3 regions of the Streptomyces sp. YKOK-I1 genome follow, and region 3 is predicted to be linked to each of the others. Evidence: riboswitches for the same ligand, from Rfam matches in the RefSeq annotation. Region 3 holds a riboswitch; each other region holds the start of a gene.

Region 1 (9,763 bases), 1.3 Mb from region 3:
TCGCGGCGCACGGGCTGTCGGAGGCGTTCCAGCTGCTCGGCGTGTGCGCGGTGCCGTGGGCCGCCCCGCTCGGGCGGGCGGTGGTCGACGCCCTCAACATCGCGCGGGACGCCGGAAGTTACCCCTGGAGTTTCAGCGGGGTGATGGGCCTCGCCGAGCGCTGTCTGGACCCCTCGGAGGCCTCCCGGCTGGACGCCCTGCTCGCCGTACCCGACGAAACGGAGGACGCGTCCCCCGGGGCCGGGGGCTACTGGGCGGAGGCGTTCCAGCGCCTGGGGACGACCTTGCGGCTGAGGGCGGTGATGGCACAGGAACTGGCGGGGCCGCCGTCGTGAGGGAGGCGGCCGGCCGCCCGTGTCACCCCATGGACCACTAGGACCCGGTCGGCTGCCCCACGTTCTCCCGGACCCAGTCCACGATCACCGCCATGGGCGTCCCGGGGGTGAAGATCTCCGCGACGCCCTTCTCCTTCAGCGGGGCGATGTCCGCCTCGGGGACGATCCCCCCGCCGAAGACCAGGATGTCCGCGGCGTCCCGCTCCCGGAGCAGGTCGATCACCGCGGCGAAGAGCGTGTTGTGCGCCCCGGACAGGATGGACAGTCCGATCGCGTCGGCGTCCTCCTGGATCGCCGTGTCAACGATCTGCTCGGGGGTCTGGTGGAGCCCGGTGTAGACGACCTCCATGCCGGCGTCGCGCAGCGCCCTGGCGATCACCTTGGCGCCGCGGTCGTGGCCGTCGAGTCCCGGCTTGGCCACCACCACGCGGATCGGACCGGATGCCACACCCATGACTGCCTCCCAGAAGCGACTCCGCCCGCTCTCGACGGCCCGGACACCCCGTGCCACCCACCCGGGGAAGTGAACGAACGTTATCGCCAGCATCCCGCAACCGGCCGTTTCGTGGCACGGGCCAACGGGGAAATCACACGATGGGACAGTAACGGGAGCCGCACACGAGGTCGCCGTACCGCCGCGCCGCAGACCGCGCGCCGCGGCGGTACGGCGCATCGGTACAGGCGCGACGGACGCCCGGGGCCAAGGACCCCGCCGGCCGCCCGGCAGCCGATCTCCTCCGCCGCGACTTCCCCGAGGGCACACGGGGGACAGAGACGTCCTCGGCGTGTGCCGACAGGAGGTCGGCGATGCAGGTCACCAGGGTGCTGCAGCCCTTTCTTCCGCTCTACCGGCGTCTGCTGCCGGACCTTCCGAGCCTTCCGAACATCCCCGGCAGGCTGGCCGGGCTCTCCACGGCCCTGCTGAAGGCCACCGTCCTGGACCTCGCCATCCTCGCCGGCCACCTCCTGCTCTACCCCTCCGGCATCGCCCAGGAGCGGCGTCGCCCCGCGCTTCCGCCCGGAGAGAACAGCACATCGAACGAAAATGGCACCGCGTGCCCCACGCAGCTTCCCACCCCGGCCCCGCTCCCGGTCGTCCTGCTGCACGGTTTCATCGACAACCGCTCGGTCTTCGTCCTGCTGCGCCGCAGCCTCGCCCAGCACGGCAGGCACCGCGTGGAGTCGCTGAACTACTCGCCCCTGACCTGCGACATCCGCACGGCGGCCGAACTGCTCGGGCGGCACATAGAGGAGATATGCGAGCGCACGGGCAGCACCCGGGTCGATGTCGTCGGGCACAGCCTGGGCGGTCTGATCGCCCGCTACTACGTGCAGCGGCTGGGCGGTGACGTCCGGGTCCGCACACTGGTCACGCTGGGCACCCCGCACTCGGGCACCAAGGTGGTGCCGCTGGCGAACGCGCACCCGATCGTGCGCCAGATGCGCCCCGGCTCGGAGGTCATCGAGGAGCTGTCCCGGCCCGCGCCCGGCTGCCGTACGCACTTCGTCAGCTTCTGGAGCGACCTCGACCATCTGATGGACCCGCTGGAGACGGCCCGGATCGACCACCCCGACCTGGTCACGCAGAACGTCCGGGTGACGGGGATCGGCCATCTCGCCCTGCCCGTGCATCCGGCGGTCGCGACCGGCATACGGCAGGCCCTCGACACCTCGGAGACGGCCACGGCGGCCACGCGCGCCGGCGGTCTGACGGTGGCATGAGGTCCGCCCGGCAACCGCCCGCAGGGATTCGATAGACATTCGAGACCCGCCTCGCCTCGAACAATCTTCGAACATAAGGCCAAACCCGCGTCCGCCGTCCCCCGAAACACGGCCGATTGCCCCTTTCCTTCGAGCACGAAACCTGCGGAAGATTGTCGCGCCCGCATACCGCCGGGTACAGTCGCCGCACTGCTCTGGCAGCCCCTGTTGTCGAGGCGAGAGAGAAGTTGGTGAACGACCGTCACCCGTCGGGGACCATGACCACCCCGGCTCCGGCTTCCGACGCCGACTCCGCGCCCTACGCGTCGTACGGCACCCAGGAAGCCTCGTACGACGGCTTCACCTCGTACCACGGCTACGACACCGGCGCCCAGCACACCGGCCACTTCACGGCCGACCCCCTCTACGGCGGCCTCCCCGGCGACGCCACGGGCGCGAGCCCCGGCGACAGCGCCTACGGCACCGGGCAGTGGAACGTCGGCGCCCAGCCGACCATGGTCGACACCGGCGGCCACCAGCTCCACGACACGAGCGGCCACCACGTCCTGAACTACGACCCGTACGCGGCCCAGCACCACGCCGCCTACGACTCGGGCGCCTACGACACGACCGGCTGGCCGACCGGCCACCAGCAGCTCCCGCTCGTCCCGCCGCAGACCTCGGTGTCCGACACCGGCGGCCAGTGGGACGCGAACGCCTGGCTCCAGCCGGACCAGTCCGGCAACCCCGCCGACCAGACCCAGCACTGGGAGTGGGGCACCCAGACCTTCGAGACCGGCGCCTACGACGCCACACAGTGGAACTCCGGCGGCGACAGCGAGACCGGCGCGGCCTCCGACGCGTACGAGCAGCCGGCCGAGATCCCCTTCGACCAGCAGGCCACCGCCACCTTCGAGTCGGTCGGCCACGACGAACAGGCGTCCGACGGCGGCGCGTTGTCCGCCACCGGCGAGCTGCCCGCGGTGTCCGAGCACCCCCTCCTGGACGACCAGGAGGAGATCGCGCCGGCGCCCGCCACCCGCGCGGCCGCCCGCAACGCGAGCCGTTCCCGCCGCCGTACGCCCCCGAAGCGCTCCGCGCTGCTGACCGTGGCGGTGCCCTCGGCGTGTGTGATGGGCGTGGCCGGGATCGCCGCCGCCTCCGTCGGCACGCTGACCGGCGGCGACGACAAGGACACCACGGCCACCGCTTCGGAGGCGCAGGCGGTGAAGCCGTCCGCCGCCAACAACAAGCTGGACTCCCAGCTCGAGACGCTCAGCGCCGAGGCCGACAACTTCGCCGACCGGGCCAGCCGGACGCAGGAACGCATCGACCTCAAGGAACAGCAGGCGGCCGAGAAGAAGAAGGCGGCGGCGGAGGCGGCCCGCAAGGAGCGGCTACGCCCGAAGTACGCCCTCCCGGTCGCCCAGCGCGGACTGAGCGCCTACTTCGGCCAGGCCGGCGTCAACTGGATGTCCCAGCACACCGGCATCGACTTCCCCGTCTCCTACGGCACGACGGTGATGTCGGCGACCGACGGCACCGTACGGACGCAGTGGAACAGCGCCTACGGCAACATGCTGATCGTGACGGCGAAGGACGGCACGGAGACCTGGTACTGCCACCTCTCCACGTACCGCGTCGCCTCCGGTTCGACGGTGAAGGCCGGCGATCCGATCGCGTACTCCGGGAACTCGGGCAACTCCACCGGCCCGCACCTGCACTTCGAGGTCCGGCCGGCCGGCGGTTCGCCCATAGACCCGCTGCCGTGGCTGCGCAGCCACGGGCTGGACCCGACGTAGCGCCTGCGACTGTTCCGTCGTGAGCCCCCGCTGGGGAAGCGGGGGCTCAGGCGCGAGGTCTCAGAGCTTCTCCACCGGTGCGTACCTCAGCAGCAGCCGCTTGGGCTTGCTGTCGCCGAAGTCGATGGTCGCCTCCGCGTTCCCTCCTGTGCCCTTCACGCCGACGACCGTGCCCAGGCCGAACTGGTCGTGGGTGACGCGGTCGCCGACGGCCAGCGCGACCACCGGCTTCTCCGTCGCGCCCCGGCGGGTCGCGAAGCCGGAGGCTCCGGCGGCCGAGGACCGCGAGCGGGACGAGGACAGCGAGGCCGCCACGCCGGAGACCGGACCGGAGGACACGGGCGCGCTCGCCCCCGTCCGCTTCCAGTCCACATGGGTCGCCGGGATCTCCTCCAGGAACCGGGAGGGCGGGTTGTACGACGGCTGGCCCCAGGCGCTGCGCAGCGAGGACCGCGTGAGGTAGAGCCGCTCCCGCGCGCGGGTGATGCCCACGTAGGCCAGTCGGCGCTCCTCCTCGAGCTCCTTGGCCTGGCCGAGGGCGCGCATGTGCGGGAACACGCCGTCCTCCATGCCGGTGAGGAAGACGACCGGGAACTCCAGGCCCTTGGCGGTGTGCAGGGTCATCAGGGTGATGACGCCGGAGCCCTCCTCGTCCTCGTCGGGGATCTGGTCGGAGTCGGCGACGAGCGCGACCCGCTCCAGGAAGGCGGCGAGCCCCCCGGCGGCCGCGCCCTCCCCCTCGGCCTGCTCCTGCTCGAACTCCAGGGCCACGGCGGCGAGTTCCTGGAGGTTCTCGATGCGGGTCTCGTCCTGCGGGTCGGTGGAGGCCTGCAACTCGGCCAGGTAGCCGGTGCGTTCGAGCACGGCCTCCAGGACCGTCGCCGGGCCCGCCCCGGACTCGACGATCGTGCGCAGCTCCTCCATCAGCACGTTGAACCGCTTCACCGCGTTCGTCGACCGCGCGGCCATGCCGTACGCCTCGTCGACGCGCTTGAGCGCCTGCGGGAAGCTGATCTTCTCGCGCTGGGAGAGGGCGTCGATCATCGCCTCGGCGCGCTCGCCGATGCCCCGCTTGGGGACGTTGAGGATCCGGCGCAGCGGGACGGAGTCCTCCGGGTTGGCGAGGACGCGCAGATAGGCCAGGACGTCCCGGACCTCCTTGCGCTCGTAGAAGCGGACGCCGCCGACGACCTTGTAGGGCAGGCCGACACGGATGAAGACCTCTTCGAAGACACGGGACTGGGCGTTGGTGCGGTAGAAGACCGCTACATCGCCGGACCTGGCGTCGCCCGCGTCGGTGAGGCGGTCTATCTCGTCGGCGACGAACTGCGCCTCGTCGTGCTCGGTGTCGGCTACGTAACCGGTGATGCGCGCGCCCGCGCCCGCGTTGGTCCACAGGTTCTTGGGTCGGCGGGACTCGTTGCGCTCGATGACGGCGTTGGCGGCGGACAGGATCGTCTGCGTGGAGCGGTAGTTCTGCTCGAGCAGGATCGTCGTCGCGTCCGGGTAGTCCTCCTCGAACTGGAGGATGTTACGGATCGTCGCGCCACGGAAGGCGTAGATCGACTGGTCGGCGTCACCCACGACGCACAGCTCGGCCGGCGGCACGTCGTAGTCGTTGGGCGGGACGTCGACCGGGTGCTCGGAGGTGCCCACCAGCTCCCTGACCAGGGCGTACTGGGCGTGGTTGGTGTCCTGGTACTCGTCGACGAGGACATGGCGGAAGCGGCGGCGGTAGTGCTCGGCGACATCGGGGAAGGCGCGCAGCAGATTGACCGTGGTCATGATCAGGTCGTCGAAGTCGAGCGCGTTGGCCTCGCGGAGCCGGGACTGGTACATCGCGTAGGCCTGCGCGAGGGTCTTCTCGAAGCCGTCGCCGGCCTGGGCGGCGAAGTCCTCCTCGTCGATCAGCTCGTTCTTCAGGTTGCTGATCTTGGCGCTGAAGGACTTCGGCGGGAAGCGCTTGGGGTCGAGGTCCAGGTCACGGCAGACCAGGGCCATCAGCCGCTTGGAGTCGGCGGCGTCGTAGATCGAGAAGGAGGACGTGAAGCCGAGCTTCTTCGACTCGCGCCGCAGGATCCGTACGCACGCGCTGTGGAAGGTCATCACCCACATCGCGTTCGCGCGCGGGCCGACGAGCTGCTCGACGCGCTCCTTCATCTCGCCCGCGGCCTTGTTGGTGAAGGTGATCGCGAGGATCTGGCCCGGATGGACGCCGCGCTCGGCCAGGAGGTGGGCGATGCGGTGGGTGAGCACGCGCGTCTTGCCGGAACCGGCTCCGGCGACGATGAGCAGGGGGGTGCCGGCGTGCACGACGGCCGCGCGCTGGTTGTCGTTGAGCCCTTCCAGGAGGGCGGCCGCGTCGATCACCGGGCGGGGGGCGCCGTCGCGGTAGTACCCTCCCCCGCTCTCGGCTCCGCTCGAGCGGGGGGACCCCCATCGGTCCGGGGGCACGTCGAACTTCCCGCCGAACAGATCGTCCGGAACCGACTCCGGAACGTGATCGTCCTCGGGCGGCGGCGGGGGTTCCTCCTCGCGGCCGGCGGGGGCCTGGAGGTTCGCCAGGAAGCTGTCGTCAAAGAGGCTGCTCATCGCTCTCCGAGTCTAGGGTGCCCCACTGACAACGCGCGGCCGTCCCCCGAACATCTCCGCCCTCACCTTCCGAGGCGGCGGTATCACAGCACGTGATTCCGTGTCCTGGCTTTGCATAAGATAACGAAAATGTATCGGGCATATCGCCCATCAACCTTCACACGGACCACACGAGTTGGCTACCGTGCCGGGCAGGCCACGCGGATCCCCACCGGCGAAACCTCGCCGGGCCGTACGGCCTCCGCCGAGTCCGGTGCGCCCCTGTGCGGCAGCCGGAGCCGGGGACCCACCGAGACCCCGGGGTGAATCGGCCCGACTCCCCAGCGGGAGGCGGCCGTAGGGCGCCCTTCCGAACCATCCGCCCGAACCCGACAGCTAACCCGGTAGGCGGGAGATGGAAGGAGTCGCCTCTCTTGGCGTCGCAGCACCGCAAGCCGCGCTTTTCGGGCAGCCGCGTGGCGGGCATACGCACGCCCGCCCTGGCCACCGCCGCGCTCACCTCCGTGGCCCTGCTCTCCCAGTCGGCGAACGCCGCTCCTGCCGACGACGGCAAGCCGAGCCTGGAGGAGGTCGAGAAGAAGGTCGACGACCTCTACCGCCAGGCCGAGTCGGCGACCGAGAAGTACAACGCCGCCAAGGAGAAGACGACCAAGCAGCGCAAGCACGTCGACGGTCTCCTCGACGACGTCGCGAAGCGCACCCAGAAGCTCAACGAGGCACGGGAGGAACTCGGTTCCTTCGCCGCCGCCCAGTACCGCACCGGCGCCTCCGCGCCCGACACGGCGACGTTCCTACTGGCCGACTCCCCGCAGGACTACTTCGACCAGACCCAGCTGATGGGCCGGCTGACCGACCGCCAGAAGGGCGCCGTCGACGACTACGTCACCGAGCAGTCGGCGACGATGCGCAAGCGCCAGGAGGCCGCCGAGAGCCTCGCGACGCTCGACGACACCCAGAGCGATCTGAAGACCGCCAAGGCCGCCGTCCAGAAGAAGCTCGGCGACGCGCGCGAGCTGCTGTCGCAGCTGACGGCGCAGGAGAAGGCGCGGCTGGCGGAGATCGAGAAGCAGAAGCAGGAGGAGGCCGCACGCGAGGCGGCCGAGCTGGCCCGGCAGCAGGCGGCACAGGCCGCCCGGCAGGACACCGGCACGTCGTCCTCTTCATCCTCTTCGTCGTCTTCTTCTTCCTCGTCGTCGGACTCCTCGTACACCACCAAGGCCGAGAAGGCGCTCGCGTTCGCCCGTGCGCAGATCGGCAAGCCGTACGTCTGGGGCGCCACCGGCCCCGACTCCTACGACTGCTCCGGCCTCACCCAGGCCGCCTGGAAGGCCGCCGGCGTCTCCCTGCCGCGCACCACCTACGACCAGGTGAACGCCGGCACCACCGTCTCGCTCGCCGACGCCCGCCCCGGCGACCTGGTCTTCTTCTACGACGACATCAGCCACGTCGGCATCTACATCGGCAACGGCATGATGATCCACGCCCCGAAGCCGGGCGCGTACGTCCGCGAGGAGTCGATCTACTACGACGGCGAGTCGGGCATCCACAGCGTGGTCCGCCCGGCCTGAGCCATGTGCGGGCACGCGCGTGCAGGTCGTTTTTTGCGACTACGCGCGTGTGCCGCCGTGTGAGCCGCTTCGCGTCCTTAGCATCGGGCCCATGCCCGGCACCTCCTCCCTGCGCGCCTGGTGGGCGCGGCGTCCGCCGGCGGCCGGAGCCGCCGTGCTGGCCACCGGCGTCCTGTCCATCGGACTGCGCCTGGCGGGACACGAGATCCTGTCCCAGGCCGCGCTGGCCCTGGCCGGCGCGGCCTGGGTGGCGCTGGCCGCCGACTTCGCCGTACGGCTCCTGTGGGAGCGCCGTCGCTGGCTGGCGGAGGCGGGCACACCGGCCGGGCTGACCGCCGTGGCCGCCACGACCGTGCTCGGCACGGGCGTCTCGGCGCTGGGCCGGCAGACCTTGGCCTGGGCGCTGCTGGCGTTGGCGGCCGTGCTGTGGCCGGTGCTGATGACCGGTGTCGTACGGCAGGTCGTGCGACGCGTCATGAGCCACCGGGACCGCCGGATGCCCGGAGCCGTGTTCCTGTGCTGTGTGGCCACCGAGGGGCTAGCGGTGCTGGGCGCGACCCTGGCGAAGGCCGAGACCCTCGCCTGGCCGGCGCACACGGCGCTCGTGCTGTTCTGGCTCGGCCTGGTGCTCTACGCGGGCATGCTCGCCCTGTTCGACCGGCGGCAGGTCACCGAGGGCGCCGGGGACCAGTGGGTGGCCGGCGGGGCGCTCGCCGTCTCGGCGCTCGCGGGGGCGCGGCTCATCGACGCGGACCACGCGCTGTACCTGTGGAACGCCGACGACCGGGGCGTCCTGCGCGGGATGACACTCGCGCTGCTCGTCCTCGCCCTCGCCTCGTACGCCGTCCTGCTCGCCGCCGAGGTGCTCCGGCCGCGGCCGCGCTACGACGTGCGGCGGTGGGCGACGGTGTTCCCGATGGGGATGACGGCGGTGGCGACGATGTCCGTCGCCGGCGCCGCCGACGTCCCGGGGCTGAAGGGGCCCGGGGAGGTGCTGCTGTGGGTCGCGGTGGCGGCATGGCTGGCGGTCGCCACGGCGGCCCTGATCAACGGGTTCGGCGGATCGGTCGGGTCCGTCAGGTCCACAGGACGGCGATGAAGATGTTCGCCACGGTCAGCAGGCCGACCAGGCCGAACAGCGGCTTCTCCACCTTCTCGTCGTCCCGCTTCACATAGACCAGGCCGAGGATCACCACCAGCAGCGCCAGCTTCACCCCGATCTTGATGTTGTTCACGGGCTGGTCGTCGGCCTGGTTGAGGCCGACCAGGATCACACCGGTGACCAGCATGGTCGCCGCGCCGTGCAGCATCGCGGGCACGAAACGGGCCGTGCCCTGGCCCATCGCCTTCATCTGGGTGAGGAAACCGCCCAGGAGCGCGGCGATGCCGATGATGTGCAGGCCGACGAAAAGATGGATGAGTACGTCCATGAAGTCGGATGCTAATCAGCCCGGCCCCTGCCGCCCGACACCGGCCCCCCGTCTCCCGGCAGCCGCCCTCCCCCGGTGACCGCACTCGCATATATGCGTCCATAGCATCCCGCCACGCCGAGGCGCCCCGGAATCGCGTCATCGATCATGGCGTCGCGCGAACCCGACGCCCCCGGCCCGGCCCGCCGGGCAGAAACAGTCAGCCGGTGGTCCGCTCCCGCCTTTTCCGCACATCAGGTCACCGAACGGACACGGTCGGGCCTAGCGTCCTCCCCCAGGTGACCGGCTCCCCACCGCCGCCCGGGCCAGGGGCGGCAGTCGGACACCACCGCCGA
Region 2 (9,763 bases), 1.1 Mb from region 3:
GCGGCGTCGGCGTGCCTCGACGAGCTCCCGGGCCAGCATCGCGGTGGTCCAGGCCGCCCCGCAGGCCAGCAGCACGGTGAGCGCGGCGGCCCAGGGCGGGGCGGCGGAGAGGTCGTACGCCTCGGTGACCGCGGGCGGCGCGGGCGCGAAGACCTGGGCGCGGACGGTGTGGAAGACGGCGGCGGCACCGAGCACCAGCGCCGTCAGGCAGCACAGCAGCACCGTGGCGACCAGGCACTGCCACACCCACAGCGCCACCACCGGCTCCCGCTCCGGCCACTTGGCCCGGGTCAGCGCACGCGGCACCGGTACGGCGGCCGTCACCGCGACGGCGCTCAGCAGGAGCAGGCAGACACTCATGCCATCGGTCATGCCAGGGGCTCCGGATCCTGGTCGGAGAGGACGGGCGGAGGACGCACAGGGTGCGGCGGGGCCGTGCTCCGGAAGCGGAGGTCCGGCCGGGGGTGCGACAGACGTGCGGCGGGAGCGGCACGAGCACCGCGCCCGCCGCCAGTATGACGGCGGCGACCGTCCGCGTCAGCCTGCTGGAAGCAGGCCGTCATCCCGCCACGATCCGCCCGCTCACCTCCCCGAGCGCCACCCGCAGGCCGCCGGGACCCGGGGCCCACGCCGACAGGGTCACCTCGTCGCCGTCCTCAAGGAAGGTGCGCTTGCCGTCGGGGAGTTCCAGGGCGTCGCGGCCGTTCCAGGTCAGCTCCAGCAGGGAGCCGCGCTGCTCCGGGTCCGGGCCGCTGACCGTGCCCGAGCCGTAGAGGTCGCCGGTGCGCAGGGAGGCGCCGTTCACGGTCATGTGGGCGAGCTGCTGGGCGCCGGTCCAATACATCGAGGCGAAGGGGGGCTCGGACACGACATGGCCGTTGATCGCGATCGAGATGCGCAGGTCGTAGCCGGCGGGTTCGGCGTCGGTGTCGTCCAGGTAGGGCAGCAGCGGGTGGGTGCGGCCGGGCGGCGCCACCCGGGCCTCCTCCAGCGCCTGGAGCGGGGTGATCCAGGCCGACACCGAGGTGGCGAAGGACTTGCCGAGGAAGGGGCCGAGGGGGACGTACTCCCAGGCCTGGACGTCCCGGGCGGACCAGTCGTTGAGCAGGCACAGACCGAACACATGGTCCCGGAAGGAACCCGCGGCCACCGGCGTCCCCATCGCCGACGGCACGCCCACCACGAAGCCGACCTCGGCCTCGATGTCGAGGCGGACGGACGGGCCGAACACCGGGGCGGGATCGGCCGGGCCCTTGCGCTGGCCCGACGGGCGGACGACGTCCGTCCCGGAGACGATCACCGTGCCGGAGCGCCCGTGGTAACCGATCGGCAGATGCTTCCAGTTCGGGGTGAGGGAGTCGGGTGCGTCGGGGCGGAAGATCCGGCCGACGTTCCGGGCGTGGTTCTCGGAGGCGTAGAAGTCGACGTAGTCCGCGACCTCGAACGGCAGATGCAGGGTCACCGAGGACAGGGGGTGCAGGTGCGCTTCGAGGGTGGCGCGGTGCGCGGGGTCGGTGACGGCCGCCGTGAGGGTGCGCCGGACCTCCGACCAGGTGGCGCGGCCCGCCGCCAGCAGGGGGTTGAGGGTCGGCCGGGCGAGCAGGGCGGCGTGCGGCGAGCCGAGCGCACGGGCCGCGGCGCCCGCGTCCAGGACATGGTCGCCGAACCGGACGCCGACGGTCCGCTCCGCCGGGGCGGGGAGCGAGAAGACGCCGTAGGGGAGGTTGTGCGGGCCGAAGGGGTCGCCCTCGGGGACGTCGAAGGGGGGCATCGGGTACTGCCTCTCTTTCGTGCTCACCGTGTCGTGCTCGCGTCCGCTCCGCGGGTGCGGGCGGCCGGGCCACACGTTACGTCGAGCCTCCGGCGAGCGGCACGGGTCGTTGCCCGGCGATGTGTCGGAAAGGCGTCCTTCGGACCCGTGGTCACCCGTGTTCACCCGCGATCGGTGAGTGATCGGTCAACAAAAGAAGGGGAGTTGACAGAAGGGGGCCGGACTCCGTCCTGGTCCGGTGCACGTCGAGTCCGGGGGGTGCGGGATCCGTATTCTCTGATCATGGCCGCACCCACCGCATATGCCGAGCGCACCACGTACTCCCTCGTCGCCACCGACCTGGACGGAACGCTGCTGCGCGGCGACGACACGTTCTCCGACCGGTCGCTGGACGCGCTCGCGCGGGTGACGGCGGCCGGCGCTCGCCATCTGGTGGTGACCGGCCGGCCCGCGCCCCGCGTACGACCGCTCCTGGACCGTCTGCACAGCAGAGGACTCGCGGTGTGCGGTCAGGGCGCGCAGCTGTACGACGCCGGCGGGAACCGTCTGCTGTGGTCGGTCACCCTGGACCGGGAACTCGCGGAGACCGCGCTCGGCAAGATCGAGGCCGAGGTCGGGCAGGTGTACGCGGCCGTCGACCAGGACGGCGTCGACGGGCTCACGCTGATCGAGCCGGGCTATCTGATGCCGCACCCGACCCTGCCCGCCCTGCGCGTGGAGCGCCGCGACGACCTGTGGTGCGAGCCGATCAGCAAGGTGCTGCTGCGCCATCCGACGCTCTCCGACGACGAACTGGCCTCCACGGCCCGCGCGGTGGTCGGCTCGCTCGCCACCGTCACCATGTCCGGGCCGGGCACGGTGGAGCTGCAGCCGTGCGGGATCACCAAGGCGACCGGGCTGGCCCTGGCCGCCGGGCATCTGGGGCTCAGGCCCGAGGACACCATCGCCTTCGGGGACATGCCCAACGACATCCCGATGTTCGACTGGGCCGCCCGCGGGGTCGCGATGGCCAACGCCCATCCGGAGCTGAAGGCGGTGGCCGACGAGGTGACGACGTCGAACGAGGACGACGGCGTGGCCGTCGTCCTCGAACGTCTCTACCGGTAGCCGGTGGCTGGTGGCTGGTGGCCGGTGGCTGGTGGCCGGTAGTCGCGGGTCGGCTCAGTACGCGCCGAACACGTTGTCGATCGAGCCGTACCGCGCGGCCGCGTAGTTGCAGGACGCGGTGATGTTCGCGACCGGGTCGTACGGGTCCCAGGACGTGCCGGAGACGTGGTACGCGTTGAAGGTCGGGTCGATGATCTGCAGCAGCCCCTTGGAGGGGGTGCCGGCGGCCGCGTTGGAGTCCCAGAGGTTGACGGCGGACGGGTTGCCCGAGGACTCCCGGATCACATTGCGGTAGATGCCGTTGTAGGTGCCGGGGATCCCGTGCTGCGCCATGACCTGGAGCGAGGCGCGGATCCAGCCGTCGAGGTTGTTGGCGTAGCCGAGGCTGGTGGCGGTGGCCACGGTCGGCGTGGCCGCGGAGGCGGTGGTCGCGCCGAGGATCGGCAGGGCGAGCACGGTGACGCCGGTGGCGGCGACGGCGAGCGTGCGGGCGAGACGGCGGGCGCGTCGGGGCTGAGCAGGCATGGCGAAGTTCCTCTCCGTCGCCTGCGAGGTGAGCTGTCGGGTTCGGGCGGGAGCTGCCCGGCCGTGCCCTCACGGACACGACTTCACCCCAAGCCGTATCGGTCTGTCCGGAGCATGCCCAAAGGCACGGCCCGGTTCGACCGGTGCGGCGACTTACCTGGTTCCCCCGCTCCTGCCGTGGTGTTCTCGGTGGGTGTCCGGGCGGCGGCAGGATTAGGCGTCCGCCCGACAGGCCGGGAACGTATGCGAGAGCACATGTCCGGAACAAGTGGCGAATTCATGGTTAACCCCTATTGACCTTGATCCGCGGTCTATGAGGTGCTTGATCCTTTGTGGCTGCAAAGCATCAACTCGCCCGTGCGGACCGAGGTGTCGGGGTGGAACGGAGGGGGGCCGGAAGGGGGGCGGTTCGGCTGGGCGAGTGAGGCAACTCACCGGAGTCCACAAGAGGGGTGAATCGGGCAATAAACCCAGATGGCGGCTTAAGGGGTGCCCCTTCTCATAGGGCCTGTCCGGGCTGTAACCGTGGGGGCTGGCGGTGATCGAAACCTGACCGGATACGCTGACTTGAGTGAGCGCAGAGACCTATCGACAAACCGCGTAGCCGCCGATAGACACCAGCAGACAGGAGACTCCTCGTGACCGTCGTCGAGCCGTTTGGGCTGAGCGTGCGGGACCAGGCTCTGGAAGCCGATGTCCAGGCCGGATTGGCGGCTGTCGAGGAAGGCTTGCTCGAGGCCACCAAGAGCGAGGTCCCGTTCATCACGGAGGCGGCCCAGCATCTGCTGCGGGCCGGCGGGAAGCGGTTCCGGCCGCTGCTCGTGATGCTCGCCGCGCGCTTCGGCGACCCGTACGCGCCGGGGGTCGTCCCCTCAGCGGTCGTCGTGGAGCTCACCCATCTGGCGACCCTGTACCACGACGACGTGATGGACGAGGCCGCGGTGCGGCGCGGTGTGCCCAGCGCGAACGCCCGCTGGGGCAACTCGCTCGCCGTCCTCACCGGCGACTTCCTCTTCGCGCGCGCCTCGCACATCCTGGCCGACCTCGGCCCGGAGGCGGTGCGGGTGCAGGCGGAGGCGTTCGAGCGGCTGGTCACCGGCCAGATCCTGGAGACCGCCGGCCCGGTCGACGGCCGCGACCCGGTCGACCACTACCTCGACGTCCTCGGCGGCAAGACCGGCTCCCTGGTGGCGGTGTCCTGCCGCTTCGGCGCGATGATGTCGGGCGCCGATGAGACGGTGGTGGACGTGCTCACCCAGTACGGGGAGCGGCTCGGGGTCGCCTTCCAGCTCGCCGACGACGTCCTGGACATCGCCTCCGACTCCCACGAGTCGGGCAAGACCCCGGGCACCGACCTGCGCGAGGGCGTCCCCACCCTGCCGGTGCTGCGGCTGCGCGAGCGGGCGGCCCAGCAGGCGCTGCCCGAGGACCTCGCGCTGTGCGAGCTCCTCGACTCCGACCTGAGTGACGACGCCAGGCTCGCCGAGGCGGTCGCGGCCCTGCGCGCCCACCCGGCGCTGGAGCAGGCCCGCCGCGACACCGTGCGCTACGCGGAGGAGGCCCGCGCCGCCCTGGCCCCCCTCACGGAGTGCGATGCGAAGGCGGCCCTCATGGCGCTCTGCGACGCCGTCGTCCACCGCGCCGGCTGACGCCCCCGGACATCCCCGAAAGCCCTGCGCGCTCGTCGTCCCCGACCCCTAAGGGGAGAAGGGCCCCGGCGTCCCTCGTGTCATACCCCAGGTGTACGCGGAGTTGAGTCCGTGGGGTGACGCCTCCTCATGTGGGATTTGGTCAGATGGGAACCACGGAGAACACCACTCCTCACCGATTCGGGTGAGAATGGCGGCACGGGGCGGGGACGCTCTCCGTGAGATGACCAGCCGCCGCCGACGACGGAGGTAAGGCACACATGGCACCGAACGCAACCGACGACAGCACGACCGCCGGGGAGACGGACGACCTGCGCGTCGGGCGGCGCAAGGCCGTGCGCTACGTCGTCCCGGTCACCGTGATCGGCGTCGCCGCGGCGACGATCGGCCTGGTCCCGGCGCTCGCCGACTCCGGCGACCCCGACCTGCCGAAGATCACCGCCCAGCAGCTCCTCGACAAGATCGCGGCCTCGGACGTGCAGCAGCTGTCCGGCACCGTGAAGATCACCACCGACCTCGGCCTGCCCGACCTCGGCGGCCTGGAGAGCGGTCTGCTCTCCGGCGTCGCGGGCAACGGCGGTGACGGATCGTCGGCCGACCCCTCGGCCAAGCTCACCGAACTCGCCTCCGGCACCCACACGCTGCGGGTGGCCTCCGACGGCCCCGACCGGCAGAAGCTCTCCCTGGTCGAGGACGCCGCCGAGTACAGCGTCATCCACAACGGCAAGGACGTGTGGGGCTACGACAGCGCCACCAACGAGGTCTACCACGCGACCACCGACGAGAGCGCCGGCAAGGGCGCCGAGGAAGCGGAGCCGCCGGCCACCCCCAAGGACCTCACCGAGGACGCCCTCAAGGCGGTCGACGACACCACCTCGGTCACCGTCGACGGCACGGTCCATGTCGCGGGCCGTGACGCCTACAAGCTGCTGATCAAGCCGAAGCAGTCCGGCTCCACGGTCGGCGCGATCAGTGTGGCGGTGGACGCGAAGACCGGGCTGCCGCTCAAGTTCACGCTGACCCCGTCGAGCGGCGGCGCCGCCGTCGTGGACGCCGGCTTCACCCAGGTCACCTTCGCCAAGCCCGCCGCCTCCACCTTCGACTTCACCCCGCCCAAGGGCGCCAAGGTCACCGAGGCCGACGAGGCGGCGAAGGACTCCGGCAAGCCGGGCGCGTCCGGCGAGGACCTGCCCGAGGACCTCCCCAAGGGCCTCGAAGGCCTCGGCGGAGCGGACGGCCGCACCGGCGCCGGCGAGGAGCCCGAGGGCTTCGACGTCCTCGGCAAGGGCTGGACCTCCGTCGCCGTCGTCGAGACCGGCGGCAAGGGCGTCCCCTCCGACTCCGAGCTCAACTCCGAACTCGGCTCCGACGCCGGCGGCGCCCTCAGCGGCTTCCTCGGCTCCTTCGGCGACAAGGTCAGCGGCAAGTTCGGCTCCGGCACCGTCTTCTCCACCCGGCTGATCAACGCCCTGGTCACGGACGACGGCAGGATCTACGTCGGCGCCGTCACCAAGGACGCCCTGGTGAAGGCGGCGGACTCCGCGAAGTAACGCGAAGCAGGAGGCCTCGGAGCCCGCAGACCCGGGGGAAGCGCACGAAGGGGGAGCCCATGGACGAAGGGGGAGCCCATGGATAGGGAAGGGAGAGCCCATGGATGACGAACCCGTCATCCACACCCACGCCCTCACCAAGCGCTACCACGGCGGCCAGCTCGCCGTGGACCGCCTCGACCTCACGGTCCCGGCGGGCAGCGTCTTCGGCTTCCTCGGTCCCAACGGCTCCGGCAAGACCACCACGATCCGCATGCTGATGGGCCTGATCGAACCCACGTCCGGCGCGGCGCGCGTCCTGGGGCGGCCCGTGCCCCGGGCCGCGCGCACCGTGCTGCCCCAGGTCGGCGCACTGATCGAGGGCCCCGCGCTGTACGGCTTCCTCTCGGGCCGGGACAACCTGCTGCGCTACGACGCCGCCGACCCGACCGCCGACCCCCGCACCCGGCGGACCCGTGCCGCCGCGGCGCTGGAGCGGGTCGGGCTGACGGCGGCGGCCGGGAAGAAGGCGAAGGCGTACTCGCTCGGCATGAAACAGCGGCTCGGCCTGGCCGCCGCCCTGCTCCAGCCGCGCCGGCTCCTCGTCCTCGACGAGCCGACCAACGGCCTCGACCCGCAGGGCATGCGGGAGATCCGTTCCCTGGTGCGGGAACTGGCCTCGGACGGCACGACCGTGTTCCTCTCCTCCCACCTCCTCGACGAGATCGAGCAGGTGTGCACCCATGTGGCGGTGATGGCACAGGGCCGGCTGATCACCCAGGGCCCGGTGGCCGAACTGGCGGCGGGTGCGCGCGGCCGGCTGGTGGTGATCACGCCCGACCCCGCGGAGGCGGCGCGGGTGCTGAAGGAGCAGGGCGCGGCGGACGTGACCGCCGAGGAGGACCGAGTCGCCGCCGAGCCCCCGGACCGCGATCTCGCCGAGGTCAACGCCGCGCTGGTGACGGCCGGTGTCCGGGTCCGCGGCTTCACCGTCGAACGTGCCTCCCTGGAGGACGCGTTCGTGGCACTCACGGGGGAGGGCTTCGATGTCGCGGGCTGAGCCGAGGGAGGCGGAACCGGCGGACAAGGAGAGCGCCGAAGGCCCGCGCGAGCCGGAGGCCGGCCCCGTCCGCCGCCCGAGCCCCTGGTGGTCGCTCGGTCTGCTCCGCAGCGAGCTGCTGATCACCTTCCGCCGCTGGCGCACCCTCGCGCTGCTCGGCGTCCTGGCGGCCGTACCGGTGCTGATCGGGATCGCCGTGAAGATGGAGACCGGTGACGGGTCCTCCGGCGGACCGGGGGGACCCGGCGGTGGCGGCGGGGGCGGCGGTCCGGCCTTCATCGCCCAGGTCACCAACAACGGTCTGTTCCTGGTGTTCACCGCGCTGGCCGCGACGCTGCCATTCTTCCTGCCGATGGCCATCGGCGTCATCGCGGGCGACGCGATCGCCGGCGAGTCGAACGCCGGGACCCTGCGCTACCTCCTCGTCGCCCCGGCCGGCCGCACCCGCCTGCTCCTCACCAAGTACGCGACCGTGCTGGCCTTCTGTCTGGTGGCCACCCTCGTGGTCGCGCTCTCGGCGCTGACGGTGGGCGCGCTGCTGTTCCCGCTGGGAGACGTCACCACCATCTCCGGTACGACGATCGGTTTCGCCGACGGACTGGGCCGGGCCCTGCTGATCGCCCTGGTCGTGGCCGCCTCGCTGACCGGCGTGGCCGCGCTCGGTTTGTTCGTCTCCACGCTGACCGGCAGCGGTATCGCCGCGATGGCGACCACCGTCGGTCTGCTGATCACGATCCAGATCCTGGACCAGATCCCCCAGCTCCACGCGATCCAGCCGTATCTCTTCTCCCACTACTGGCTGTCCTTCGCCGACCTGGTCCGCGACCCCGTCTACTGGGACGACCTGGTGAAGAACCTCGGCCTCCAGGGCCTGTACGTGGCGGTGTTCGGCTCGGCGGCCTGGGCCCGGTTCACCACGAAGGACGTCACGTCATAGGGCCACGGCAGAGCCCTCAGCGCGTCTGGTGAGGGAAGCGCGCGAGTGGGGCCCCGCCCCCGAAGAACGACTTCGCGCGCGCCAGCGCCCCGGTGTCGGCGAGCACGTCACCGGGCTTGCTGCCGTTGCCGAGCAGCACACCGCCGAACCGCATCCCCAGATACGCGGCGGAGTTGTTGAGCGTGCCGACCAGGGGATCGGCGACCGAGGCCTCCGTGTCGGCGAGCACGGTCACCCCCCAGAGCGTGCGCCCGGCCATGGTGGTCCCGAAGTCGACGCCGGGTGTGCGCAGCCAGCCCGACCAGTGGTCCAGATAGCGCTTGACCTGGGTGGACACCGAGTACCAGTACAGCGGCGAGGCGATCACGACATCCGTCGCGGCCAGGGTCGCGTCGAGCAGCGCCGCGAGGTTCCCCTCGGTCGGCCGGACGTGGTCGCTGTCGTGCCGCAGATCCTCGAAGTCGGGCAGCGGACGCTCGGCGAGGCTGAACCAGGTCTGCTCGACGGAGGGGTCGAGCTGCTCGGCGGCCCTGCGGGCCAGCGTCTCCGTGTTGCCGTCGGTACGGCTGCTGCCCAGGACGAAGAGAAAACGTCGGCCCATGACTCCCCCAGGTGATCGGCGTACGATAATAATCCGCGCCTGCATCATATGCGCATGCAAGTATCCTGCGGAAGAGCCCCGGCGCTCTCCGCCGCCCGGATCACCGCCAGCAGCGTCTCCTCCCGCCCCCGCGCGGCGACGAGCTGCACCCCCACCGGACAGCCGTCGGCCCCGATCCCCGCCGGAAGGCTGGCCGCAGGATGCCCACTCAGATTGAACGCCCAGGTCAGCGCGGTGGAGTACCGCTCACCCGGGCCTTCGTGACCATGCGCGGCGTTCGGTGTGGCCGGCGTCAGCAGCAGGTCGGCCCGGGCGAAGAGAGCGGCCAGCCGCCGATCGTTGACCTCCCGGATCCGCCCGGCCTCACCCGGGTCGCCGCCCCCCGCCCCGCGCAACGCGAGCCAGGCGGGCGCGGGATCCTCCAGCCGTACGGCCGACTCGCCCGGCAGCAGTCGTACGGCACCGGCGGCAGCGAGACGCCCGACGGCGGCCCGGGCGAGGGCCAGCGGCTCGGGGTCGGGGGAGGCGGAGGCGAACCCCAGATCGGGCGAGAACACGGCGGTGACCGGCGCGAGCCCGCCGGT
Region 3 (9,763 bases):
CGCCAACAAGGTTCCCTCCGCGTTCAGTTCGCCGACGACATCCGCAAACCCTTGCAGCATGGCCAGGCTGTTGGCCAGCACTTTCGGCAGGCCGGGGAGCCCTAAGAGGCACGTTCTACAAAGGGATCCCGGGATTCCGGGTGATCTGGCCCATCTGCCGTGGCGACGGCGCGCAGCGCCGCCTCGACCCGGCGGTTGCCGGTCATGGATGCCGTGATGGCCGTCATCGCCAGGAGGATGCCGGCGGCGGCGTAGAGCGGGGTGCGGATGTCGTAGGCGGAAGCCAGCCAGCCGCCGAGGAAGGCGCCGAACGGGGCGGCACACATGGCGAGCATTCGGGAGGTGGAGGCGACCCGGCCCATCAGCTGGGCGGGGACGATCGCCTGCCGGAGGGATGGCCCGAGCACCATCGTGGCGCCCATGGCGGCCCCGCAGACCGCGAGCGCGAGGCCGGCGACGTACGGGTTCGGGGCGGCGGCGAGGCCCAGGACGGCAAGCCCCTCAATGGCGGCTGTGCAGGTCAGCGCGGTGCCGGTGCCGAGTCGCCGGCCGAGGGAGGAGGCGATGCCCGCGCCGAGCAGGCCGCCGGTGGCCTCCGCCGTGAGGAGCAGGCCGAAGCCGTAGGTGTCGATGCCGAGACGCTCGTGCGCGAAGAGGGCGAGTACGGTCTCCACGGCGATGAAGGCGATGTTCCCGACCGCCGGACGCAGCGCGAGCCCGAGCAGCACCTGGTCCCGGAAGACGTACGAGGCGCCGGCCCGTGCCTGCCGCAGCAGCGACTCACGGGCCTGCGGCACGGGCCGGGGTGCGGCAGGCAGCGACCGTACGAGCAGTGCGGACAGGGCGAATGAGACCGCGTCGGCGAGCAGCGGAACCGCCCGCCCGAGTGTGAGCAGGGCACTGCCCGCGGGCGGCCCGGCGAACCCGGACGCGGCGGTCTGGGTGCCGCGCAGGCGGGAGTTGGCGCGCTCCAGGAGCGCGGGGTCGCGGCCGAGCAGATCCGGCAGATAGGCCGTGGCGGCCGTGTCGAAGAAGAGTCCGCCGAGGCCGAGGAGGAAGGCGACGGCCGCGAGCAGGGGAATGCTCAGCACGTCGAGGACGGCCGCTGCCGTCGGTATCGCCAGCAGCGCCGCACGGGCCGCGTCCGTGACCCACATCGTGCGGCGACGGTCCCAACGGTCCACCAGCGCACCGCCGAGCACCCCGAAGAGCAGCCACGGCAGCGTTCCGACGGCCGTGACGACGGCGAGCGCCATCGGGTCCCGCGTCAACGTCAACGCGAGCAGCGGCAGCGCGGCATGCGTCACCCCGTCACCGAGCGAGGAGATCGTCTGCGCGGTCCACAGCCGTCCGAACCCGGTCGGCAACTTCCGGATGTCTGAGGTCACTTGGCGTCCCCTTCGGTCCGGTGGCCCGATGCCGGGTGGAACAGTGCGAAGACGAGTGACGCGTCCGGCAGCGACGGATCGGACAGCTCCCGGTACTCGTCCGCCAATGCCTCAAGCCGCGCCCCCAGCTCCGCGAACTGTTCCTCGGTGAGCCGCAGATGCGCCATCCGCACGTGCCGCTCACCATCCGCCGGCGCTGCCTCCAGGTCCGCCACCGCATGCCGCATCAGCACATCCGGGCCTCCCTCGCCCGGATCCGGCAGCACGATCGCCCGCGCGGCCATGGCGTAGTACCGCTCGGTGACCCCTCGAACCTTCCGCGTCCGCACCACCTTCACCAGGCCGGCCCGTTCCAGCAGCCGTACGTGGTAGCTGGAACTCCCCTTGGCAAGGCCGACCCGCTCGGCGATCTGCGTGATCGTCGAGGGCTCGAAGCGGAGCACGGCCATGATCCGGTGACGCGTGAGATTGGAAACGGCACGCAGCTGGTCGTCAGTGGTGACGTGAAACGTCTCGGGGAGGTCGTCGGTTGGCATGTCCACAATGGTCAACACTTCTTGACCATTTGGCAAGGGGGGTGCGCACGGGTTTCCAGAATCTGCTGTCCGGCGCGCGAGCGCCCGAGCGGACGGTGTGGCAGAAGCCGTCCTGACGTGGACCGCGCCCCATAGCGAACCTGCCCGGGACCCGGTGGCACCGCCTCTTCCTCGGCGCGCAGGGCACGGGTGTCCCCGGAGACCGGGCGCTGTCCCACGAAGGCCGCCCCGTTGGAGATCTCGGTCCTCCACAGCGTGGTGCGCAGCGCCCCGGCGGGGCCTCGCACGCGATGCCGCCGTCGTGCCCGGCACCCGCTGGACCGTCCCCGTGCTCGTCCTGCCGCCGGCCGGCTTTTCACCCCCACCGTCGAGAGAGCAGGACGCTGCCGCCGACGCCGTATGACCGCCCGCCCGGCCGGTGATCGCTGCCCCGCTCCGGGGCCTTGGGATCATGGAACATCCGAGCGAAGCCCGCCGCGACCCGAGGAGCCTCCATGACCGCCGGCATCGACACCCCCGACCCCCGCGGTCGCACCGGCCTGCACCTGCACGGCCGTGACCTCACCGGGAACCCGCGTGTCCGCATCCTCGACGTCGAGGTCCTCGCCTGCGACTGGGCGGTCCTGCGCCGCACCACCTTCGACTACCGGCACCACGACGGCCACTGGAGCCGCGAGCGGCGGGAGACCTACGACCGGGGCGACGGCGCGACGATCCTGCTCTACGACCCCGTACGGGAAACGGTCCTGCTGACCCGTCAGTTCCGGCTGCCCGCCTATGTCAACGGCCACCCCGACGGCATGCTCCTGGAGACGGCGGCGGGGCTGCTGGACGGCGACGACCCGAAGGCGGCGATCCGTCGTGAGGCCGTCGAGGAGACGGGACGTACCGTCCATGAGGTGGAGCACGTGTTCGACGCGTTCATGAGCCCCGGTTCGGTCACCGAGCGCCTGGGCTTCTTCGCCGCCCCCTACGACGGCTCGGCCCCCGGCGCCGACACGGCGGGTGTGGCGGCCGAGGGCGAGGACATCGCCGTCGTGGAGCTGCCGTTCGGGGAGGCCCTCGGCATGATCCGCTCGGGGGCGATCGCCGACGCGAAGACCATCATGCTGCTCCAGTGGGCCGCCCTGGACGGTCCGTTCAGCCGGCGCTGAGCTGGGCCAGCGGCAGCGTGTGCTGGGTCTGCAGAACCTTCGCGCGCAGGTAGCGGACGTTGTGCGGGGTGGTGAACACACCGGTCGGCACCCGGTCGTGGACGTCGATGCCGAGCGCCCGCAGCTGGTCGGCCTTGTCGGGGTTGTTGGACAGCAGGTCCAGGCTGGTGACGCCGAGGGCGCGCAGCATCTGGGCGGCGGCGGTGTAGTCACGGCCGTCCTCGGGCAGTCCGAGGGCGGCGTTCGCCTCGTAGGTGTCCAGGCCCTGGTCCTGGAGGGCGTACGCGTCGAGCTTGTTGTAGAGGCCGATGCCGCGGCCCTCCTGGCGCAGGTAGAGCAGGATGCCGCCGGTCTCGGCTATGCGCTCGACGGCCTCGCGCAGCTGCGGGCCGCAGTCGCAGCGGGCCGAGCCGAAGACGTCCCCGGTGAGGCACTCGGAGTGCAGCCGGACCAGCGGGACGGTGCCGGGCGCGGGCTCGCCGAGCACCACGGCGACATGCTCCTGCCCGTCGGCCAGGCCGTGGAAGGTGACCAGCTCGGCGTCGACGGAGTAGCCGTCCTGGAAGCGCAGCGGAACCCGGACGCGGGCGCGCTGGGTGGCGGCGGGGGTGTCGGGCATGCGGGTCTCCCGGGGCGAGTGCGGTCGGTACGGCTGCTGCTTCAGATTTGAAGCAGTGTGCCGGATGAGACCCTACCCCATGTTTTAAATTTGAAGCAACTGGATTGTGGCCCGGTTCACGAGCGATTCACGGGCGCTTCACGAGCTGCCGGAACATCCGGATGAACGCCGCCGCCACGGCAGTTCTTCCGGCAGCGCCTCGTCGTCGTCCTGGAATCCGCCGACCACCTGCGTGAAGATCTCCTCCAGCTGGCGGACCTGCTCGGGGGTGAGCCGGTCGAAGAGGCCGGCGCGGACCGTCTCCACATGGCCGGGGGCCAGCCGTTCCAGGGCCGCCATGCCCTCCTCCGTCAGCACCGCGACACTGCCGCGTTTGTCCCAGCGGCAGTCCTCGCGCCGCAGCAGCCCGTCCTTCTCGAGGCGCGTCACCGCGTACGTCAGCCGGCTGCGCGTGATCTTCAGCGACTCCGCGAGATCGGTCATCCGCAGCCGACGCTCGGGGGACTCGGACAGGTTCGCGAGGATGGAGTAGTACAGATGGGGCATGCCGGCCTCCTGCTGGAGCTGCCGGTCGATGGCGTCCTCCAGGAGGAGGTAGCCGGCGACGTACGCGCGCCAGGCGCGTTGCTCCTCGGGGGTGAGCCAGCGGGTCGTCATGCCTCCAGTGTAGGTTTGTTTCAAACTTGAACCAAGACCCGGGGAGCCGCGCCGATGCCGTACCCGTACGTCCTGCTGTCCGCCGCCGTCTCCCTCGACGGCTACCTGGACGACACCACCGCCGAGCGCCTGCTGCTGTCCAGCCCCGCCGACTTCGACCGCGTCGACGAGGTACGGGCCTCGGTCGACGCGATCCTGATCGGCGCCGGCACCATCCGCGCCGACAACCCCCGGCTGCTGGTGAACTCCGCCGACCGCCGACACGCGCGCGTGGCGGCCGGAAAACCGGAGTACCCCCTCAAGGTCACCGTCAGCGGCTCCGGCGACCTCGACCCGGCCGCGCACTTCTGGCACACCGGCGGCGACAAGGTCGTCTACACGACGGACAAGGGCGCCCGGCGCGCCGGGGCGCTCGGCATCGCCGCCGAGGTCGTCCCGCTCGGCCCCGACCTGGACTGGCGCCGCCTCCTGGAGCACCTCCACGACGAGCGCGGTGTACGGCGGCTCATGGTCGAGGGCGGCGGCACCATCCACACCCAGCTGCTCCAGCAGGGCCTCGCCGACGAGGTCCAGCTCGTCCTCGCCCCCCTCTTCGTCGGCGACCCGGGCGCACCCCGCCTCTTCGGCCCCGGCGCCTACCAGGGCGGACGGCTCCGGCTGACCGAGACCCGGCGGATCGAGGACGTCGTCCTCATGCGGTACGAGCCCACCGCCCCCGGCACCGGCCTGCTTCCCTCCGCCGCCGACCGCCACTGGCTGGCCCTCGCCTGCGAGCTCGCCGCCGCGTGCCCGCCCTCCGAGACCGCCTTCAGCGTCGGCGCGGTGATCGTCGCCGCCGACGGCACGGAACTGGCGCGCGGCCACTCCCGCGAGGCCGGCGACCCCGTCGTCCACGCCGAGGAGGCCGCCCTCGCGAAACTCGACCCGGCCGACCCCCGGCTGGCCACGGCCACCGTCTACAGCAGCCTCGAACCCTGCGCCCGCCGCGCCTCCCGCCCGAAGCCCTGTGCGCGGCTCATCCTCGACGCGGGGGTGCGCCGGGTGGTCACCGCCTGGCAGGAGCCGGACACCTTCGTGACGGCCGCCGACGGAAACGGGCTGCTGACGGCCGAGGGCGTGGACGTCGTCGTCCTCCCGGAGTACGCCGAGCGGGCGAGGGTGGCGAACCTGCACCTGACCGGGTGATACAGTGGTTTCACCGACGCGGGGTGGAGCAGCTCGGTAGCTCGCTGGGCTCATAACCCAGAGGTCGCAGGTTCAAATCCTGTCCCCGCTACTGAAGGCCGAGGGCCGGAATCCGAAAGGGTTCCGGCCATCGGTGTTTGTGTCGTGCGTTCTTCCCCCGGCCCCACGTGAGGGCTGTGTGTGTACTGTGAATTCCGGCAACTCGCCCGTTTTTCACCGGTCATGGCCCGAAAGTCCAGGCCAAAAAAGGTTGTTGATCAAGCAGAAGAGCTTGGAAAGCTACGCCCGGGTCTATTAACGTTCGATAACGCAGCGCGGTCGTCCCAGCCGTCACAAGAGTCGGCTCCGTGCGCACGCGTCGAATCCCGTAAGGGAACCGGGGAACCACCACCTTGGGGTGAATCGCACGGACGCCGTCGTGAACTCACAGAGTCACGAACGGTTTACGCGCGTAGGAGACCTTCCCGCTCCGAACCCGTCAGCTAACCCGGTAGGCGTCGGAAGGAAAGGAGTGCGCCCGCGTGGCGTCCAACCGGCCTGCTCCCGAAGCCCCCTTCGTGCCGAGCCAGCGTTCCTCTTCCGACACCTTCGGCTACGGCAGCTACCGCGCTGACGAGGGCCCCTGGGAGGAGTGGAATCCCACCGAGGAGTCCCTCGCCCCGCCCCGGGGCAAGCACCGGGTCGCCAAGCAGCGCGGCGGCGGATTCGCCCGCAGCTCCACCGTCCTCGGCGTCGGCGTCATAGCCGCCTTCAGCGCCGGCGGCATGGCCAGCGCCAACACCGGCAAGCCCCCGGTCTCCATCTCCATGCCGGACCTGCCCTCCGTGGGCTCCTTCATCTCCGACGACGACTCCGGCCAGGACGCCGCGCCCGCGCTCTCCGGCTTCGGCACCGAGGCCTCCGACACCGCCGACAAGAGCGGCGGCGCCTCCGCCGACGCCGGCGAGGCGCTGCGCGAGCGGATCATCGCGCAGGCCGAGTCGCAGCAGACCCAGGTCGCCGACCGTGCCGAGGCAGCCGCGGCCAAGGCGGAGGCGGCCGCCGTCGCCAAGGCGGAGAAGGACGCCAAGGACGCGGCCGCCGCCGCGCAGGAGAAGGCCGAGCAGGCCGCCAAGGAGAAGGCCGAGGCCGCGCGCCTGGCCGAGCTGGCGAAGCAGTACACGCTGCCGACCTCCTCGTACACGCTCACCGCGACCTTCGGTCAGGCCGGCGCCTACTGGTCCTCCGGCTACCACACCGGCCTCGACTTCGCCGCCCCCACCGGCACCCTCATCAAGGCCGTCCACAGCGGCACCATCACCGAGGCGGGCTGGGCGGGCTCCTACGGCTACCGCACCATCCTCACCCTGGACGACGGCACCGAGCTGTGGTTCTGCCACCAGTCCTCGATCAGCGTCAGCGCCGGCCAGAAGGTCGCCACCGGCGATGTCATCGGCCGCGTGGGCGCCACCGGCAACGTGACCGGCGCCCACCTCCACCTGGAGGTCCACCCCGACGGCGCCGCCAACGGCATCGACCCGATGGCCTGGCTGCACAGCAAGGGGCTCAACCCGTAAGGGTGCCCTCCCGGCACCGTCCTCCCGGCACCGTCCTTCTCGGAGCGGTCCTGTTCACACGTTCTTCGTACGCTTCGGCGCGGCGGGCGGAATGGGCCGCTCCGAAGCCGTTGTTGACGTACGACATGACTTCTCTGCGCAAGCTCGGCTCCTCGGACCTCGAGGTCTTCCCTCTCTCCCTCGGCGGCAACGTCTTCGGCTGGACCGCCGACGAGGCGACCTCCTTCGCCGTCCTGGACGCCTACACCGCCGCCGGCGGCAACTTCGTCGACACCGCCGACTCCTACTCCGCCTGGGTCGACGGCAACAGCGGTGGCGAGTCCGAGACCATCCTCGGCAGGTGGGTGAACAAGCGCGGCAACCGCGACGACGTCGTCATCGCCACCAAGGTCAGCCAGCACCCGGACTTCCCCGGCCTGACCGCCGCCAACATCAAGGCCGCCGCCGAGGCGTCCCTCACCCGCCTCGGCACCGACCGCATCGACCTCTACTACACCCACTTCGACCAGCCCGAGGTGCCGGTCGAGGAGATCATCGGGGCGCTGGACGAGCTGGTGAGGGCGGGCAAGGTGCGGCACATCGCCGCCTCCAACATCTCGCCCGAACGCCTCCGGGAGTCCCTGGAGTTCTCCGACCGCGAGGGCCTCGCCCGGTACGTCGCCCTCCAGCCGCACTACAACCTGGTCTCCCGCGACACCTACGAGGGCGGCCTCCAGGACCTCGCGGCCCGCTCCGGTCTCGCCGCCGTCCCCTACTTCGCCCTGGCCTCCGGCTTCCTCACCGGCAAGTACCGCCCCGGTACGACGGTGGAGGGACCGCGAGCCGCCGCGGGGGCCGGCAAGCACCTCGACACCGAGCGGGGCGTCCGCGTCCTGGCCGCCCTCGACGAGATCGCCCGGGCCCACGGCACCGAGGTCGCCACGGTCGCCCTGGCCTGGCTCGCCGCCCAGCCGACGGTCGTCGCCCCCATCGCCTCCGCCCGCACCCTGGACCAGCTGCCGCCCCTGCTGGCGGTGGCCGACCTGGAGCTCACGGACGAGGAGCTCACCAGGCTGACGGCGGCCTCGGCGTAGGCACGGGTGTGCGTTCCGGCGGTGCCGAACCGCCCCGCCCCCTACGACCGATAGGGGTTCTGGGCGGGATACGGCCCCGCCGGATACCCGTACCCCTGGTACCCGTAGTACCCATGCGGGCTGCCGTATCCGGCTTCGTACCCGTATCCGTATCCGTACCCGTGGACCGGCGCGGGCGCCGCGGGCGCCGTCATCCGCGCCGCATGGTCCAGCGCCGGCCGGGCGACCTCCCGGCGCCGCCACAGCTCGTTCAGCAGCTCCCGCTCCCGTACGACGAAGTCGTCGCCCGCCCGTCCGCCCCGCCCCCGGTGCCGCAGGAACGCCAGCGAGGTCGCGTACGCCTCGTACTCGGCGACCGCCCGCGCGGCCGGCCGACCCCCATGCCACTTGGCGTACTCGCGGGCGAGCCGCCGCGCCCGCATCGAGCCGAGCGCGTACGGCTCGGCCGGGGTGAGCCAGCCGGCCGCCGTGTACGCCGGCAGCTCCTCGCGGACCGTGCGCAGCTCCCGCTGCCGGGTCCACACCACCAGCCAGGTGAGCAGCCCGAACGCGGGCACCATGAACGACGCGTACACCGCGAAGAACCCGAAGTCGCCGAAGGTCGAGGAGCCGTTCCACAGGGCGTGCATGCCCATCGCGAGGAGCAGCCCGCCCAGCGGGAACAGGACGCGGCGCACCTGCCGGCCGTACCCGGAGCGCGCCGCGAGCCCGAAGCCCAGGCCGGTGAGCACGGTGAACAGAGGGTGCGCGAACGGCGACATGACGATCCGCACGAAGAAGGTCGCGGCCGTCACGGACGCGATGCCGCTTTCCCCGCTGAGCTGGTCGGTGCCGAACGCCGTGCCCAGATAGAGGATGTTCTCGGTGAACGCGAAGCCGGTGGCGGTGATCCCGGCGACGACCACCCCGTCGACCGGCCCGGTGAAGTCCCGTCTGCGGAAGAGGAACACGAGCAGGATCGCGGCGGCCTTGGCGGACTCCTCGACGACGGGCGCTATGACGGTCGCCCCGAGGGTGTCCGCCCCGGACGGATCCGCCGTGGCGGTGGCTATCCAGCGGGTGGCGAAACTGTTGGCGACGATCGCGATCAGCGCGGCCGCGCAGGCGCCCCAGGCGAAGGCGAACACCAGATTCCGCCAGGGGCCGGGCTCCACCCGGTCCAGCCAGCGGAAGGCGGCTATCAGCAGCGGCACCGGCAGCACGGCGAGCCCCAGCCCGACCAGGAACCCCTCGGTGCCGGTCTGCTCCCGCACCAGCGCCAGGATCACCAGCCCGGACAGCGTGAGCAGCGTGATGAGCGCCCCGTACCGCACCCCTCTCCTCCGCCACCAGTGCACCCGCCGGAGCCGGGCGTCCTCGGCCGGGCCGCCCGGGTGCGGTGGGTACGGCGGAAACGGGTGACTGATGGCCACGGCATCGGCCCTAACGAGGGAGGGGACTGTGGTGGACGGTCTGTCGGTCAGCGATCGCCGTGCTGTACGCGACGGAAGAGGAGGTCGTTCACCACATGACCCTTGTCCAGACCCTGGCCCTCGAAACGGGTCAGCGGCCGGAACGCGGGCCGGGGCGCGAAACCGCCGTCGGCCTGCGTGTTC

What was found. Region 3 has a riboswitch for cyclic di-AMP ahead of ACYQ8Q_RS22070 (M23 family metallopeptidase). Riboswitches for the same ligand answer to the same signal wherever they lie in the genome.
Region 1: it holds a riboswitch for cyclic di-AMP, as region 3 does, so the genes downstream of both, ACYQ8Q_RS28310 (C40 family peptidase) here and ACYQ8Q_RS22070 (M23 family metallopeptidase) in region 3, are expected to answer to the same signal.
Region 2: it holds a riboswitch for cyclic di-AMP, as region 3 does, so the genes downstream of both, ACYQ8Q_RS27205 (transglycosylase SLT domain-containing protein) here and ACYQ8Q_RS22070 (M23 family metallopeptidase) in region 3, are expected to answer to the same signal.

What each region holds. Positions count from the first base shown of each region.
Region 1 covers NZ_BAAGDR010000001.1:6,344,484-6,354,246, reverse strand. Annotated here, with positions in the region: gene ACYQ8Q_RS28335 (DUF5691 domain-containing protein) at 1-335, shown strand, start outside; gene ACYQ8Q_RS28330 (cobalamin B12-binding domain-containing protein) at 373-789, opposite strand; gene ACYQ8Q_RS28325 (esterase/lipase family protein) at 1,143-2,057, shown strand; gene ACYQ8Q_RS28320 (M23 family metallopeptidase) at 2,288-3,838, shown strand; gene pcrA (DNA helicase PcrA) at 3,899-6,430, opposite strand; cyclic di-AMP (ydaO/yuaA leader) riboswitch at 6,663-6,835, shown strand; gene ACYQ8Q_RS28310 (C40 family peptidase) at 6,844-7,998, shown strand; gene ACYQ8Q_RS28305 (tellurite resistance/C4-dicarboxylate transporter family protein) at 8,090-9,097, shown strand; gene ACYQ8Q_RS28300 (hypothetical protein) at 9,075-9,428, opposite strand.
Region 2 covers NZ_BAAGDR010000001.1:6,123,655-6,133,417, forward strand. Annotated here, with positions in the region: gene ACYQ8Q_RS27190 (M56 family metallopeptidase) at 1-360, opposite strand, end outside; gene fahA (fumarylacetoacetase) at 560-1,771, opposite strand; gene ACYQ8Q_RS27200 (HAD family hydrolase) at 2,054-2,878, shown strand; gene ACYQ8Q_RS27205 (transglycosylase SLT domain-containing protein) at 2,933-3,403, opposite strand; cyclic di-AMP (ydaO/yuaA leader) riboswitch at 3,407-3,605, opposite strand; gene ACYQ8Q_RS27210 (polyprenyl synthetase family protein) at 4,042-5,052, shown strand; gene ACYQ8Q_RS27215 (LolA family protein) at 5,313-6,602, shown strand; gene ACYQ8Q_RS27220 (ABC transporter ATP-binding protein) at 6,703-7,641, shown strand; gene ACYQ8Q_RS27225 (ABC transporter permease) at 7,628-8,578, shown strand; gene ACYQ8Q_RS27230 (flavodoxin family protein) at 8,595-9,179, opposite strand; gene ACYQ8Q_RS27235 (amidase family protein) at 9,224-9,763, opposite strand, start outside.
Region 3 covers NZ_BAAGDR010000001.1:5,011,264-5,021,026, reverse strand. Annotated here, with positions in the region: gene ACYQ8Q_RS22110 (hypothetical protein) at 1-81, opposite strand, end outside; gene ACYQ8Q_RS22105 (MFS transporter) at 102-1,388, opposite strand; gene ACYQ8Q_RS22100 (ArsR/SmtB family transcription factor) at 1,385-1,924, opposite strand; gene ACYQ8Q_RS22095 (NUDIX domain-containing protein) at 2,419-3,078, shown strand; gene ACYQ8Q_RS22090 (GTP cyclohydrolase II) at 3,065-3,697, opposite strand; gene ACYQ8Q_RS22085 (MarR family winged helix-turn-helix transcriptional regulator) at 3,836-4,354, opposite strand; gene ACYQ8Q_RS22080 (dihydrofolate reductase family protein) at 4,409-5,539, shown strand; tRNA gene ACYQ8Q_RS22075 (tRNA-Met) at 5,557-5,630, shown strand; cyclic di-AMP (ydaO/yuaA leader) riboswitch at 5,886-6,051, shown strand; gene ACYQ8Q_RS22070 (M23 family metallopeptidase) at 6,061-7,095, shown strand; gene ACYQ8Q_RS22065 (aldo/keto reductase) at 7,221-8,168, shown strand; gene ACYQ8Q_RS22060 (PrsW family intramembrane metalloprotease) at 8,210-9,574, opposite strand; gene trmB (tRNA (guanosine(46)-N7)-methyltransferase TrmB) at 9,628-9,763, opposite strand, start outside.